3 regions of the Lysinibacillus sp. CD3-6 genome follow, and region 1 is predicted to be linked to each of the others. Evidence: riboswitches for the same ligand, from Rfam matches in the RefSeq annotation. Region 1 holds a riboswitch; each other region holds the start of a gene.
The links. A riboswitch is a leader RNA that binds a small molecule or an ion and turns the genes downstream of it on or off. The one in region 1 is predicted to bind cobalamin.

Region 1 (4,599 bases):
GAAAGAATGAAGGTAGGGATAAATCATGGAAAAAGAGATTTTGCAACTTTTTAGTAATTTAGCAGAGCGTGACCGTGAGATTGAATACGAGTCGTATAGAAAATTAATAAAAATCATGCAAGAACCAGTAGATTGGACATATGCAGTGTGGGAACAACTTATTAAAGCCCTTACATATACAGATGGACATGCTCGTGCACGGGCAGCGCAGTTTTTATGTGCATTAGCAGCAAAAAGTGACCCAGAAGAACGTGTTTTAGATGATTTTTTAAAAATTTGGGCAGTCACGTATGATGAAAAAACATTAACAGCAAGGCATGCCCTGCAAGCAATTTGGCAAATTGGGCTTGCTGGACAAGTTCAAAGAGATTTAATTGTTTCGTATTTAGCAAAAAGGTTCCAAACTTGTATTGACGAAAAGCAACCATCGCGTATTCGATATGATATTATTGTATCCTTTAAGAAGTTGTTTGATGCTACGAACGATCATAATTTACTAGATATTGCAAAGCGATTAATAGATGAAGAGCAGGATATGAAATACAAAAAGAAATATAAAACCGCCATCCGTTAAAATAGCGAGATGGCTATTTTTATGCCCAAGCGTGTTGTTTTGAAGAAAGAAAAGTTATTGATTATAATAAAAATAGGAGGATGGATTCAGTTTTTGATAGGTCTTATATACTGACGTAAGCTATCGTATAAGTGAGAGCCAGAAACTATCCATAAAGAGGAAACAAGTAAATCTGCAACAGTATATAGCATAGTAACAGTATAAATATTGTAAATTAGAAAGGGTCGAGAAAATGGGGATTTATAATTATTTAGTGAAAAAGCCAAACGGTGAAATTTTATCAATGGAGACGTATCGAGGAAAGACAATGTTAATCGTTAATACCGCCAATCAATGTGATTTTACATATCAATTTGAAGATTTGCAAAAAATGTATAATAAATATGGCAAGGGAAATTTCATTGTTTTAGGTTTCCCGTGTAATCAGTTTGGACAGCAGAACCCAGAAGATGGAGTTGAGACAACTCAACTTTGTCAGCTTAACTACGGGGTAACTTTCCCGATTTTTGAACTAGTTCAAGTTAATGGAGAAGAGACACATCCATTATTCAATTATTTAAAGCACGAAGTAGATTTTCGTGAATTCGGTAAGGCGAATATGCAGGAAAAGATGTTAGCTGAAGCTATTATCCAAATTGCACCTAGCTTTTTAGATGGACGTAACATTCGTTGGAACTTTACAAAATTTTTAGTAGATAATCAAGGAAATACAGTCGAGCGCTTTGAACCAACAGATTCACAATTAGATATTGAGCAAGCTATTGAAAAAATTTTATAGCTAGCCATTTTAATCAGAATTTTTAGGCTGGAATAACAAATAGCTAATCACTATGTAGAAATAGTGCTAAGTTTTGTATATATATTTTCGAATATTCCACAATCTCACAACTATTTTTTCAAATCAATATATGATAAACTGCTAATCAAGTGAATAATTCTTGCAGAATAATGGTGCTAACTTTAGCATAATCGGGAATTCGGTGTAAAACCGAAGCTGTTTCCGCAACTGTAAGTACAAGAATCATAAAAAATGCCACTGTCGAAAAGGGGAAGTCCTAAGATGGGAAGGTTTTATGATATCGCAACTGATTAGTGGTAGCGAACTGTACGAGCCAGGAGACCGACCTTTATTTAATGTATAAAAACTCTTCGGAAGCTAGGAGGATATACGGCAAATACATAAGCGATGTCGCATGGGCGGCACTATATATGCTATTTTCGTCGTTCCTAGGGAGCGGCGTTTTTTTATGCACCTATAAAGCAAAATCTGTTCATGAAAGAAAGAAGGGACTAGTTATGAAAAAAGATGCTCGTTATTCTTGCTACCCATTCATGCGTGAAAAAATATCTACTGTAGATTTTGAGATTCGTACGGATAGTTTAACAACTCATGTCGGTGTAGCATTAACGGCTGTAAAAGCAGAAGCAGTTGAGGTTGTAGCGACAGATTTATTGACGATTTTGCCAATGGCCTACCATGTAAATGGCTCAGTACGTGGCAAATTAGCAGTAACGGAAGAAGATTTAGTATGGCTTAGTGATCGCTATGATTTTTATGTGGGGCATGTAAAGGAAGAAATACAGAACTTTGTTTTACCACAAGGAACGGGGGCTGCAACAGCGCTTCATTTATGTCGTAGTGAGGCAAAAAAATCATACCGTGTTCTACATAAAGTTTCTGAGGAAAGAGAAGTACCAGCAATTCTTTTCGATTACTTAGGATTATTAGCGAATGTATTTTTTGTAATGGCTGTATACATGAATCAGCAAGCTGGTATTGCTGAAATACCGTTTATAAGCAAATCATACCCTATGAAGAAGAAGAAGGAGAATGTGTAAAGTGAAGAAACTAATTAATTTCCAATGGATTACAATATTAATGTTAGCACTTGTATTGGCAGGGTGCGGTACAGCAGATGAAGCCAAAAAGGACGATACATCATCTAAAGAAGGACAACAAGCTGAGCAAACAGGCTATAAAGTGACAGATGATCGCGATGTCGAAGTAGCATTTGATGCAGTACCAAAAACGATTGTGTCACTACAACCAAGTAATACAGAAATCTTATTTGCACTAGGCGTTGGAGATAAAGTTATTGGGGCAACTGAATATGATACGTACCCAGAAGAAGCAAAAGATATTGAACGTGTTTCAGACTCTGTGACATTTAACACTGAGCGAATTGTGGCTTTAAAGCCAGATGTCGTAATTGCTTATTCAACAGGCAATGCCGAAACACTTGATGCGCTAAAAGGTCTTGAAGATGCAGGCGTAAAAGTATTTGCAATTAAATCAGCAGCTTCATTTGAAGATGTATATGGAGATATTCAACAAATTGCTGAAGTGATGGGTGTTAAAGATAAAGGTGAGCAGTTAAACGAAAGTATTAAAGCGAAAATTGCAGATGTACAAGCAAAAGTCAAAACTGTAGAAACACCGAAAAATGTCTACTTAGAAATTAGCCCTAAGCCAGATATTTATACAACAGCAGCTGGTACTTTCCAACAAGAAATTCTTGATGCAGCGAATGTGAACAATGTATTTGGTGATCAAACAGGATGGGTAAAAGTTTCTGAGGAGGATGTTATTGCGAAAAATCCTCAAGTTATTTTAACTACAGTAAACTATGTAGAAGATGCAGTAGGTGAAATTCTTGGGCGTGATGGATGGAATACAATCACTGCTATTCAAGATAAAGCGGTAAATTATATTGATACTGATATTTCAAATCGCCCAGGTCCACGTATCGGTGAAGCTGTAGAGATGGTAGCAAAATCAGTATATCCTGAGTTATTTAAATAAGGATAAAGAATAATAGCCCTTGGGCAAAAGAGATTAAGTGTTAGATTGATGGCAATCAATCTAACACTTTTTTGCAGTGAACGGTATTTTCCACTACTGTTTTCCTCGGGCGCACGGGCTTCACAGGCGTCTAACGGCGCTATTCCTAAGTATATCGGCGATTTAGGAGCATCTATCGGCGCCATTCCCAAGTATATCGGCGATTCAGAAGCATCTATCGTCGCTATCTCCATGTTTATCGGCGATTCGCTCTCAATCTCTTCAAAAAGGCATTGGATAATTGGTATTATCTTCATTTGTTCTATAAAATAGAAGTATAGATAGATGATTGCTTAAATAAGGGAGGCGTAGTGGATGACACAGTTTGACATGAAGGTTATTCCGTTTGAGGCAGTCTTGAATTTCCGCGATATGGGTGGCTATAAGGCCCGAGATGGTAGAGTAGTTAAAAATGGATTGCTCTATCGCTCAGCTGCACTAGGTAAGATGACCCCAGCGGATAAGGAGCGCTTTGAAGCATTAGGAGTAAAAACAATCTTTGATTACCGCGATCAACACGAGGCACTGAATAATCCTAACCCCTCGTTTAAGGGCGCACAGTATATTCATATACCTGCAAAGGGCAATCACGCGTTTGAGATGCCGACAAATACTGGTGGCCATAATTTTTATAAAGTTGTTAGCCCAGAGATGTTCCGAGATTTTTACGCACAAATGCCATTTAACAATGCTTCATTTAAAAAGTTAATATCCACAATTCAAAATCCAGATAATTTAGGCCTCGTCCATCACTGTGCCGTAGGAAAAGATCGAACAGGAATTGGCGGTGCCCTCATTTTGCTTGCATTAGATGTCCCTGAAGAAACTATTATGCAAGATTATTTAGATACTAATATATACTTACGTCCCATGGTAGAACGAATGGCACAAGCAATTCAAAATACTTTTAATGACCATGAATTACAACAGTTCCATGCATTAATGTCTGCACGTGAGGATTATTTACAGGCTGCATTCGATGCTATTGATAGTCGTTATGGTTCGAAAACAGTATTTTTAGAGAAAGAGTTTGGTTTAACAACAGAAAAACGCCAGCAATTACAAGAAAATTGCTTATGCTAATAGCCCACCCTTTCACAGTAATTCAGTGAGAGGGATTTTTTTGTAAGCAATTCAAAATATTTTTTTATTAGCTATCCTTTACAGTGGCAAATCTGTGATA
Region 2 (4,599 bases), 1.9 Mb from region 1:
CTTTTCTTGAAGGTCCGATGTATATGCAGCAACACGGTTCATCCCAATATTCGTTTGAACTGTATCAAGTAATGTTAAGCCTGCAAATACTTTCTTATACGTATCTTGGTGTTCGAAGTTTTTCCACTGCTGAATATCCTTACTTACCGCAATTTCCTCTGGAAACCAAATTTGTTTCCATTGTTGGTCCCAAAATACTTGTGCGAGTTCACTCGTTGACTTATTCCAATTGACCGCTTCGTAAATTATATTTGACATGCGACACACTCCTCTAAGCTTTGCAAACGTTGACGGACATAATAAACTGATTTAATTCCCTTTACCCAAGCGTAAATGTAAATTTTTGCTAACTGTTCCGTTGTCCAGTTATCCGTGACATACAGCGTCATCGAAATCCCTTGGTCTACGTGTTTTTGAGATGCTGCGTATAAATCGATTAAATCATATGGATTCACATCATATGCTTCCACATATAAATGACTGTTGTCATTTGTTAAATGTGGCATTGGATAAATTGTTCGACTATCCGCATAATCACGCACCTCTACACGCTCCGTACTTGGTGCAATTGAAGCTGTACAGCTACGAATATATGAAATACTACCAGTTGGTGCAATAGCTAGACGATAAGAATGGAATAAACCATATTCCATAACATCCTGCTTTAATGTTTCCCACATTTTCGATGTCACGATTGGAATATTTCCTAATGCTTTTAATACAACTGGTGAAAGCTCTTCTTCAATTTTATTAACATATTGATCAAAATAAACGCCTGACGCATAATCACTATCCTCAAAACGGTAGAACGTTTCGCCTCGTTCCTTAGCAATCTCCATCGATGATTTAAGTGAATAATAGTTCATCGCTTCCATAAAGCTATCCATAAAAGCAATTGAATCTTTAGAGCCATACATAATCCCTTCTGTAACAAGATGACCATGCAGATTCATGCATCCAAGCCCTACAGAATGCATTAACTTATTGGCTTTAGCTACAGGCGGTACATTCGTGATGTTCGTCATTTGCGACACATTCGTTAAAAGATGCATTGCTGTATCTACTAATGTACCAAAATCACTTACTTTACTTGCGGCATGTATATCAATTGAGCCTAAGTTACACGATACATCTAGTCCGTATTCATTTGATTCATTTTGGTCAGTAATGATACTTGTTTCTTGTACTTGTAAAATTTCTGTACATAGGTTCGACATTTTTACACGACCTATATTTTTGAGTGGATGTACATCGTTGACATTATCATCAAAGATTTCGAAAGGATAGCCTGATTCAAATTGCGCTTTTTTCACTTCTGTATATAATCTGCGCGCATTCAAGCGTTTAATCTTACGGATATTAGGATTATCTAGTAGCTCATAATACATCTCTGTAATGGAAATTTCAGACATTCGTTTCCCATATTCTTTATAAATATCATATGGACTGAACAACACAATATCTTTATCACGTTTCATCAGTTCAAAGAAAATACTTGGAATAATAATACCTGTTGATAGCGTTGCAAGTCGGATTTTATCATCAGCATTTGGCTTTTTCGATGAAATAAAATTCTCAATATCAGCATGGAAAATATTTAGGTAGACAACGCCAGAGCCGTTACGTTGTCCAAGCTGATTGGAATAGCTGAAGGAATTTTCTAAAAGTTTAGCAACTGGAATCACACCACTTGCACGATTTAAAATTTCTTTAATTGGATCTCCTAATGGACGTAAATCTGTTAAGTTTACCCCTACTCCACCGCCAAGGCGTGATAGCTCTAAACAATAACCAATATTTTCAGCAATACTATTCATAGAATCATCCATTGAAAGTTTAAAGCAGCTTACTAATTCGCCACGCGCTTTTTTTCCACTATTTAATGCGGTTGGAGTTGCTGGTTGATACGCCTCCATCATTGCTTCAACGGAACGTTCTGCTAAAACCGTGTTCCCTTGTGCTAAATATAAAGCGATGATAACAATACGATCCTCATATTTTTCTAAAATTTCTTCCCCGTCACGACTTTTCATTGCGTAACTATCGTAAAATTTACTTGCACTCATAAAAGATGGGAAGCGGAAATTGTAATCGTATGCTTTTTTGTATAAGTGTTTAATAAAATCTATCTCATACATGTCGATAAACTCTTTCTCGTAATAACCTTCATCGACTAAATAGCGTATTTTCTCCTCAATATCAATAAAATAACGTAGACGCACATTTACATATTCTAAAAAATAACGGCGTGTTGCTTCACGGTCCTTTTCAAGCTCTAATTGACCCGTCGTGCTATAGCGATTAAGCACCTCATTATTAAGCTTTAAGTATGTTTTCATCCCTTCACCCTCGTTTCATAAAACGTTTGTATTACTTCATAATCAGCCTGATATCCACGTAAATCTAATTTACGCACTAGCGGGACCTGGTAGGTTTCTGCAATTTTTTCGCCAGCTCCACCAAACACATGGTGCCCAAAATTACTATTACCACTTACAGCTACTCCCTTGCAATATTCCTTGTTTTGCTCTAAAAAGCGAGCTACTTTTGCAGGAATATCACCTAAGCCGTCCGTGTATGTAATTAATAGAAAGGGCTCAGTCAGCAACAATCCATCATAAATTTCAATAGATTCCCCATCTAATTTCGTCACAATACTTCGCACATTACCTGTACGACTAGCATAAACGATCATATTGCAATCATCTCAATTTGAGAAACAATTTCTTTAACATCTCCTATAAATGTGTCATTTACTTCAAGAACAGGCACACTTAAAAAACCTGCGTCCATAATTTTTTGTTTTGCTTGCTCATCGTGATCAATATTCACAATTTCTGCTTCAAGTCCTGCACGTTGTAATTCCGATTTGACCCAAAGACATTTTGGGCATATAGTTTTCGTATAAAGTTTCATTTTAAATTCCCTCTTTTCATAATATAAAAAGGCTATCTCTTGGGAGAGACAGCCTAAGTTAGAAACGTAAAAAAACAAAAAAATCGTCACGTCCCCATTTCTTATTCCCCGAAGAAAGGTTGAATTGTTTTATTATAGGCAGGTCTCCTGGCTTTGCTTCATTCTCTGATATCCTTCCCATACGAATGCACAGTGGATTAAATCATCGTCAGCTTAACAGTTGCGGGGACAGCGTCGGATATACCGAACTTCCCTATTAAACTACATATAGTAGTACCTATATAAAACTAACACAATATATTGTTGTTGAACACAATTAAGTGTACCATCCTTCAAGTAAAAAGTAAATCAAGAAAAGCGAATTCTTTATAGTGTAACTTTTCACTATTTTCTTTAGGAACAACAAACGGTTAATAAATGAAAAATGACTAGCTAGGTTAGTATAATTAATAATATCGTCAATAGTTCTAAAGAATGATAGACGGTTTTCCATGAAAAGCTTTATCAAATGTTAAGCAATTATTATTCTACCTACTGAAGCCTAAATTAAACTGCGTATTATATTTAATATGTACTTATATAATTTTATAGCTGTTATCATATTTTAGCCACTATCGTAAGCCCTATAACTTCTATTCAATTTTTCATTATACACACAAAAAAATATTAAAATAGATTTGCCGTTTGTTAGATATCATTTATGCTAGTTCAGATTAGAATGAAGTGTTTTTATTCGTGGCTATTCTGTTCGCTATATTGATATAAAACAAATAACCATCTGACATCAATGGAATATCGACATCAGATGGCAATATAGACTTTACAATAGTTAATCGTAATTTATTAACCTGTTCAGTTATTGTGCGGGAATAAATGATTCGACAATGGCAGCTAAAGCTTGAATGGTATCATAGCTATCACCTGGAAACTCCGATTGTGCAAATTCAACTTGCAGTTCCTCACACAATCGATGACATTCATTTCCAACTTCAAAATACGACTCAATATCCGCTGAAAGTGAAAGAAGCTCACATGTGACGATACCTTGAGCACCCTCGCCTTGCAATGAATTAATTTTATCTTTTACATTTGGACCTAGCCAGTCACCTTTCCCATGACCACTTCGATATGTAACATGCCAGTTCGCAATTTGTGCTTCTTTAGAAATGGCTTCGGCTAATTCGGAAAACTGGCGCACATAGTGCTCGTTTTTTTCAGGGTCAATAGGCTGACTATGGACTGTATATAAAACATGCGTCTGTGCTCGTTTTTCAGCAGGAATCCATTCAAATGCACGTTGAACACGGTCTTTATAAACAGCAAGTAAATCATGATTTAAATGCCAATTTTTCGCATGGATAACTTTAACGTCATGAGAAGCTAATAACGTACTAACTTCATCATGAAACGCTGCTGCCCCTGTAGACATAATCGGATTTACAGGTAGTGTTATAAAAGTTGTAATACCATCTCTAAGCATTGTGTTAACAACATCTGGAATATAAGGTTCTGTATGTTTGTATGCGTTATATACTTTTACAGGTTCTGTTACACGTTGCTGTAAAGCATGTTCCAGCCCTTTAGCAATACGCCCCGTATTTGCTGCTAGTGGATCAACACCACCTAATTTTTTAAATTGTGCCATCACATTTTCAATTACATGAGGTGGTGGTGTTTTACCTT
Region 3 (4,599 bases), 1.6 Mb from region 1:
TAGACTAAGCGTAATCGCATGTGTACCAGATATAATTTGCGGACGGACTATCGCTGCCTCTGCTCCGAAAACTTGTGCATATACACGCTCAAGATTGTCACGTCCCTCGTCATCATAGCCATAGCCATTAGAAGGGTGTAAATGATAATCACTTACTTGATGTGCTCTGAAGGCGGAAAGTACTTTTTGCTGATTGAAGAACGCCATATCCTCTACTTTCTTGTGATAAGGTCGCACCTTTTCTTCTATTTTTTCCGCTAATGTTAACGTCTCTGCTGTTAAATGGGTTGTAAATGTCATTGTTTTCGTCTCCGTTTCAAATTGTTCTTTCCTATCTTATCAATTTGTTTGCAACCCTGCAAAAATTGCTATTGTGTCTAGCTGTTAAATGCGCTAAGCTAAGGGGCGGACTTACTACAATTTATTCTCGTTTAAGGAGGGAAAGTGATGGCTTGGGAAGTTTTTAGCATCATTGGGACAATTGCCTTCGCTATTTCCGGAGCAATAATAGCAATGGAAGAAGAATACGATTTATTCGGTGTATATATACTTGGCATTGTAACTGCTTTTGGTGGTGGGGCCATTCGTAATTTATTGATTGGTCTACCTGTGACAACATTATGGGGGCAAGATATGATGTTCCAAATTGCGATTGCTGCTATTACTATATTTTTTATTTTTCCACATCATCTTATACAGCATTGGCACCGTTGGGGCAATTTCACAGATGCTATTGGTTTATCGGCTTTTGCGATACAAGGTGCATTGTACGCTGTCAAACTCAATATGCCTATTAGTGCCGTAATTGTTGCTGCTGTTTTAACTGGTTCAGGCGGTGGTATTGTTCGTGATTTATTGGCAGGACGTAAACCACTTGTTCTCCGCGATGAAATTTACGGAGTATGGGCAGCACTTGCTGGCCTACTTATTGGACTGGAGTTACTGCCAGGAGACATCTTCTTATATGCATTATTCGGAGTCATTACGATATTACGAGTTCTTTCTTATATGAAGAAATGGCGTTTGCCATTACGGAAATTAAATCGAGCATAAGCAATACCTTCTATTCATTCTTTTGCAGTATATAAAGAAGAAAATACGAGTTGATGGTAGCGAAGGCGGTGACTCCTGCGGGAACTGCACGCTTAGTAAGACGCAACAAACGACGCGATAGCGACGGTTGCGGCTTACGGTGTGCCCGCGGAAAGCACCGCCGCAGCGGACATCAACGGCGCAGTAAAAAAGGGCTAGTTTCATTCTTTTGCAGTAAATAAAAAATTAGAAAAGAGTACGAGTTGATGGTAGCGAAGGCGGTGACTCCTGCAGGAACTGCACGCATAGTAAGACGCAACAAACGACGCGACAGCGACGGTTGCGGCTTACGGTGTGCCCGCGGAAAGCACCGCCGCAGCGGACATCAACGGCGCAGTAAAAAAAGGGCTAGTTTCATTCTTTTGCAGTAAATAAAAAATTAGAAGAGAACACGAGTTGATGGTAGCGAAGGCGGTGACTCCTGCGGGAACAGCACGCTCAGTAAGACGCAACAAACGACGCGACAGCGACGGTTGCGGCTTACGGTGTGCCCGCGGAAAGCACCGCCGCAGCGGACATCAACGGCGCAGTAAAAAAAAGGGCTAGATTGATTCCAGTCAATCTAACACTTTTTCTCTTTTGTCCTCGCTCGAAGCTTTGACCTCTCAAATGCCCCATCACTTCTCTTCAACTAGCGCCATCGTTTCTGCTAATGTAGCCATATTGCTCATCATCGAACAAGCTGCATCTAGAATTGGAAAGGCTAGTGCTGCACCAGAGCCCTCTCCCAATCGCATATTCATATGAAGCATCGGCTCAACTCCTAGCAATTCGGCTGCTATTTTGGCACCCGGCTCTTCAGAGGCATGTGAAGGTATAATATAGTCTTGTACTTTTGGTTCAAGTTCATATGCTAATAGTGCTGCTATTGTAGAAATAAAGCCATCAATCACAACTGGTTTCCGATTTGCAGCTGCAGCTAGGATACTACCCGCCATCGCACCTATTTCTAACCCTCCCACTTTTGCAAGTATATCCAGCGCATCATGACGATTAGGTTTATTTATTTCAATGGCCTTTTGAATAATCGCTACTTTATGTTCAATTCCTCCTGCCCCAAGCCCTGCACCGAATCCCGTCACTTCCTGTGGATGACAACCACGAAGTACTGATAATATAGCCGCACTCGGTGTTGTATTGCCGATGCCCATTTCACCTGTACCAAGAACATTTGCCCCTTTTGCTATTTCTGCTGTTGCAATTTCAATACCTACTTCAATTGACTGGATTGCCTCTTCCCTTGTCATTGCTGGACCTTTTGCCATATTGTCTGTACCATGCTTAATTTTTTTCATTAACACCTTTGCATCAAGCGGTATATCCTCTTTGACTCCAACATCTACCGTTACAATTTTTGCATTTGTTATTTTGGCAATTGCACAAACACCTGTTACCCCTTTTGGGAAATTTAATGTTTGTAAAAACGTGACATTTTGCGGATTTGATGTTACCCCCTCTTCACAAACACCATGATCAGCTGCACAAACAATGATTACTTTGTTATCAAGTTTTGGATATAGTTCTCCCGTAATACCAGCTAATTGTATAGCTAGCGACTCCAGTTTCCCTAAACTGCTAGGAGGCTTGCTAAGTGAATCAATACGTTCCTTAGCTTTTTCCTTCATTGTATTATTAGTAGGTTGAATGCGTTGAATCGTTTGTTGTAATAATTGCATCATCATCTCTCCTTTTTTTAGCCATTTACATATAGAATGAAAAAAAATAGAAAAGCCTGTAGTTTATTTCATAACAAATAAACTACAGACTTTTCCATCGTCTATATCATTCAAAGCAATTAGGCAGGTCTCCTGGCTCAATTTCAACATTTTATAGAACCTTCCCAGCATAACGCTAGTGGTATTTTCTATAAAACTCCATTTTACAGTGGTGGGACCGCTAAAGCATTTCACTTTATTCCCTATTCTCCCATAATGGGCACCTAATGCTTTTATGTAATTACTTTAAATTTACGATAAAGTTTTTTTCGTGTCAATATTGGATAAAGTTTGCGTGACAGCATTTTGTGCACTGCCAATGTTAAGTATAAACTAAATAAAATAAGGTATTTAACAACTGAATTGTTAAATACCTGTGACCTACATTATTTAAATTCTAATTCCCCATCATAAGCAAGCATGCCGCCTTCTAGGTTTGTTACATCAAAGCCTTGTGCTTCTAAATATGCACATGCATTTGCTGAGCGTCCGCCAGCTTTACAGACGATAATGTAAGGTTTAGATCTATCTATTTCTTCTAAGCGCTCAGGGATTGTTCCAAGTGCAATATGCTTAGCGCCTGGAATGACACCTTGTGCTACCTCGTCATCTTCTCGCACATCGATAATGTATAAGTCCTCGTTCGCATCTAGTTGTTCTAATAATTGCGTTGTATCCATCGATTTCATCTTTACAGTCCTCCAATATATCAATTTCCTATTACATTATAGCGTGAACGAAAAAAAACAGCTAGTGATGTAACACTAGCTGCCTAAAAATGACTCTATTCTTCTGTCTCTAAAAATTCGACTTGCTTTGCTGGAACGAAAGTAGAAATTGCGTGTTTGTAAATGAGATGCTGTTTACTTTCAGCATCGACTAGTAATACTGTAAAGTTATCATAGGATTTCACTGTTCCTTTTAGCTGGAACCCGTTTAACAGAAACACAGTTACAAAAACACTGTTTTTACGTAGATGGTTCAAAAACGTATCTTGCAAATTGATTGATTTCATAGAATGCGCCTCCCCTACTCTCTTTCTACCTCTTCATTCCTATAGTAGCATGTTATCCCAATTTATCAATTAGTAATTTTTAGAAATTATTAAAGTTTTTAGTCTTTTTCAATAAAATGAATATCCATCTTATTGCGGAAATAAGTAAGTTGTCTTTTCGCATAGCGACGAGAATTTTGTTTTAAATTTTCAATTGCTTCTTCTAAAGTGCATCGACCATCTAAGTAATCATATATTTCCTTATAGCCAATTGCCTGAATTGACTGTACGCCTCGAATATTTTGCTGCCACAACCCTTGTACTTCTTGCAACAGCCCTTTGTCCATCATCAAATCTACTCTGCGATTTATGCGATCATATAACGCATCGCGTGACATATTTTCACCTAACCCTATAATTAAATGGCGATAAAGGGGGGTTTCTCCTCGATTGTGTTCTTCTGAGGCTTTTGAAACACCACTTAATTCAATCATTTCTAATGCTCGAATGACGCGTCGCGTATTGTTAGGGTGAATTGTTTCCGCCGTTTTCGGATCCAATGCTAATAGTTTTGCATGCATTGCTTCAGGACCTAACTTTTCTAGCTCCTCATAATAAGCCTTTCGTGCTACCTCATCTACTTGCTCCTCGGTAAATTGGAAATCATAGAGCACGGCTTGTACATATAACCCAGAGCCTCCAACAATAATTGGTAGCTTTCCTCGTGCTTGTATTTCACTAATTTTGGCACGTACCAATTTTTGATAATCTGCTACCGAAAAGGATTCTGTAGGCTCC

Region 2: it holds a riboswitch for cobalamin, as region 1 does, so the genes downstream of both, FH508_RS07430 (glutaredoxin family protein) here and FH508_RS22135 (hypothetical protein) in region 1, are expected to answer to the same signal.
Region 3: it holds a riboswitch for cobalamin, as region 1 does, so the genes downstream of both, cobT (nicotinate-nucleotide--dimethylbenzimidazole phosphoribosyltransferase) here and FH508_RS22135 (hypothetical protein) in region 1, are expected to answer to the same signal.

What each region holds. Positions count from the first base shown of each region.
Region 1 is NZ_CP085880.1:4,476,303-4,480,901, reverse strand. Features, by position in the region: gene FH508_RS22145 (hypothetical protein) at 26-574, shown strand; gene FH508_RS22140 (glutathione peroxidase) at 807-1,352, shown strand; cobalamin riboswitch at 1,507-1,718, shown strand; gene FH508_RS22135 (hypothetical protein) at 1,871-2,413, shown strand; gene FH508_RS22130 (ABC transporter substrate-binding protein) at 2,415-3,377, shown strand; gene FH508_RS22125 (hypothetical protein) at 3,426-3,689, shown strand; gene FH508_RS22120 (tyrosine-protein phosphatase) at 3,732-4,499, shown strand.
Region 2 is NZ_CP085880.1:1,568,599-1,573,197, reverse strand. Features, by position in the region: gene nrdF (class 1b ribonucleoside-diphosphate reductase subunit beta) at 1-258, opposite strand, end outside; gene nrdE (class 1b ribonucleoside-diphosphate reductase subunit alpha) at 246-2,339, opposite strand; gene nrdI (class Ib ribonucleoside-diphosphate reductase assembly flavoprotein NrdI) at 2,336-2,695, opposite strand; gene FH508_RS07430 (glutaredoxin family protein) at 2,692-2,916, opposite strand; cobalamin riboswitch at 3,036-3,212, opposite strand; gene FH508_RS07425 (ferrochelatase) at 3,773-4,599, opposite strand, start outside.
Region 3 is NZ_CP085880.1:1,295,846-1,300,444, reverse strand. Features, by position in the region: gene FH508_RS06050 (methionine gamma-lyase family protein) at 1-300, opposite strand, end outside; gene FH508_RS06045 (trimeric intracellular cation channel family protein) at 448-1,053, shown strand; gene cobT (nicotinate-nucleotide--dimethylbenzimidazole phosphoribosyltransferase) at 1,710-2,768, opposite strand; cobalamin riboswitch at 2,873-3,050, opposite strand; gene FH508_RS06035 (rhodanese-like domain-containing protein) at 3,194-3,496, opposite strand; gene hfq (RNA chaperone Hfq) at 3,592-3,822, opposite strand; gene miaA (tRNA (adenosine(37)-N6)-dimethylallyltransferase MiaA) at 3,921-4,599, opposite strand, start outside.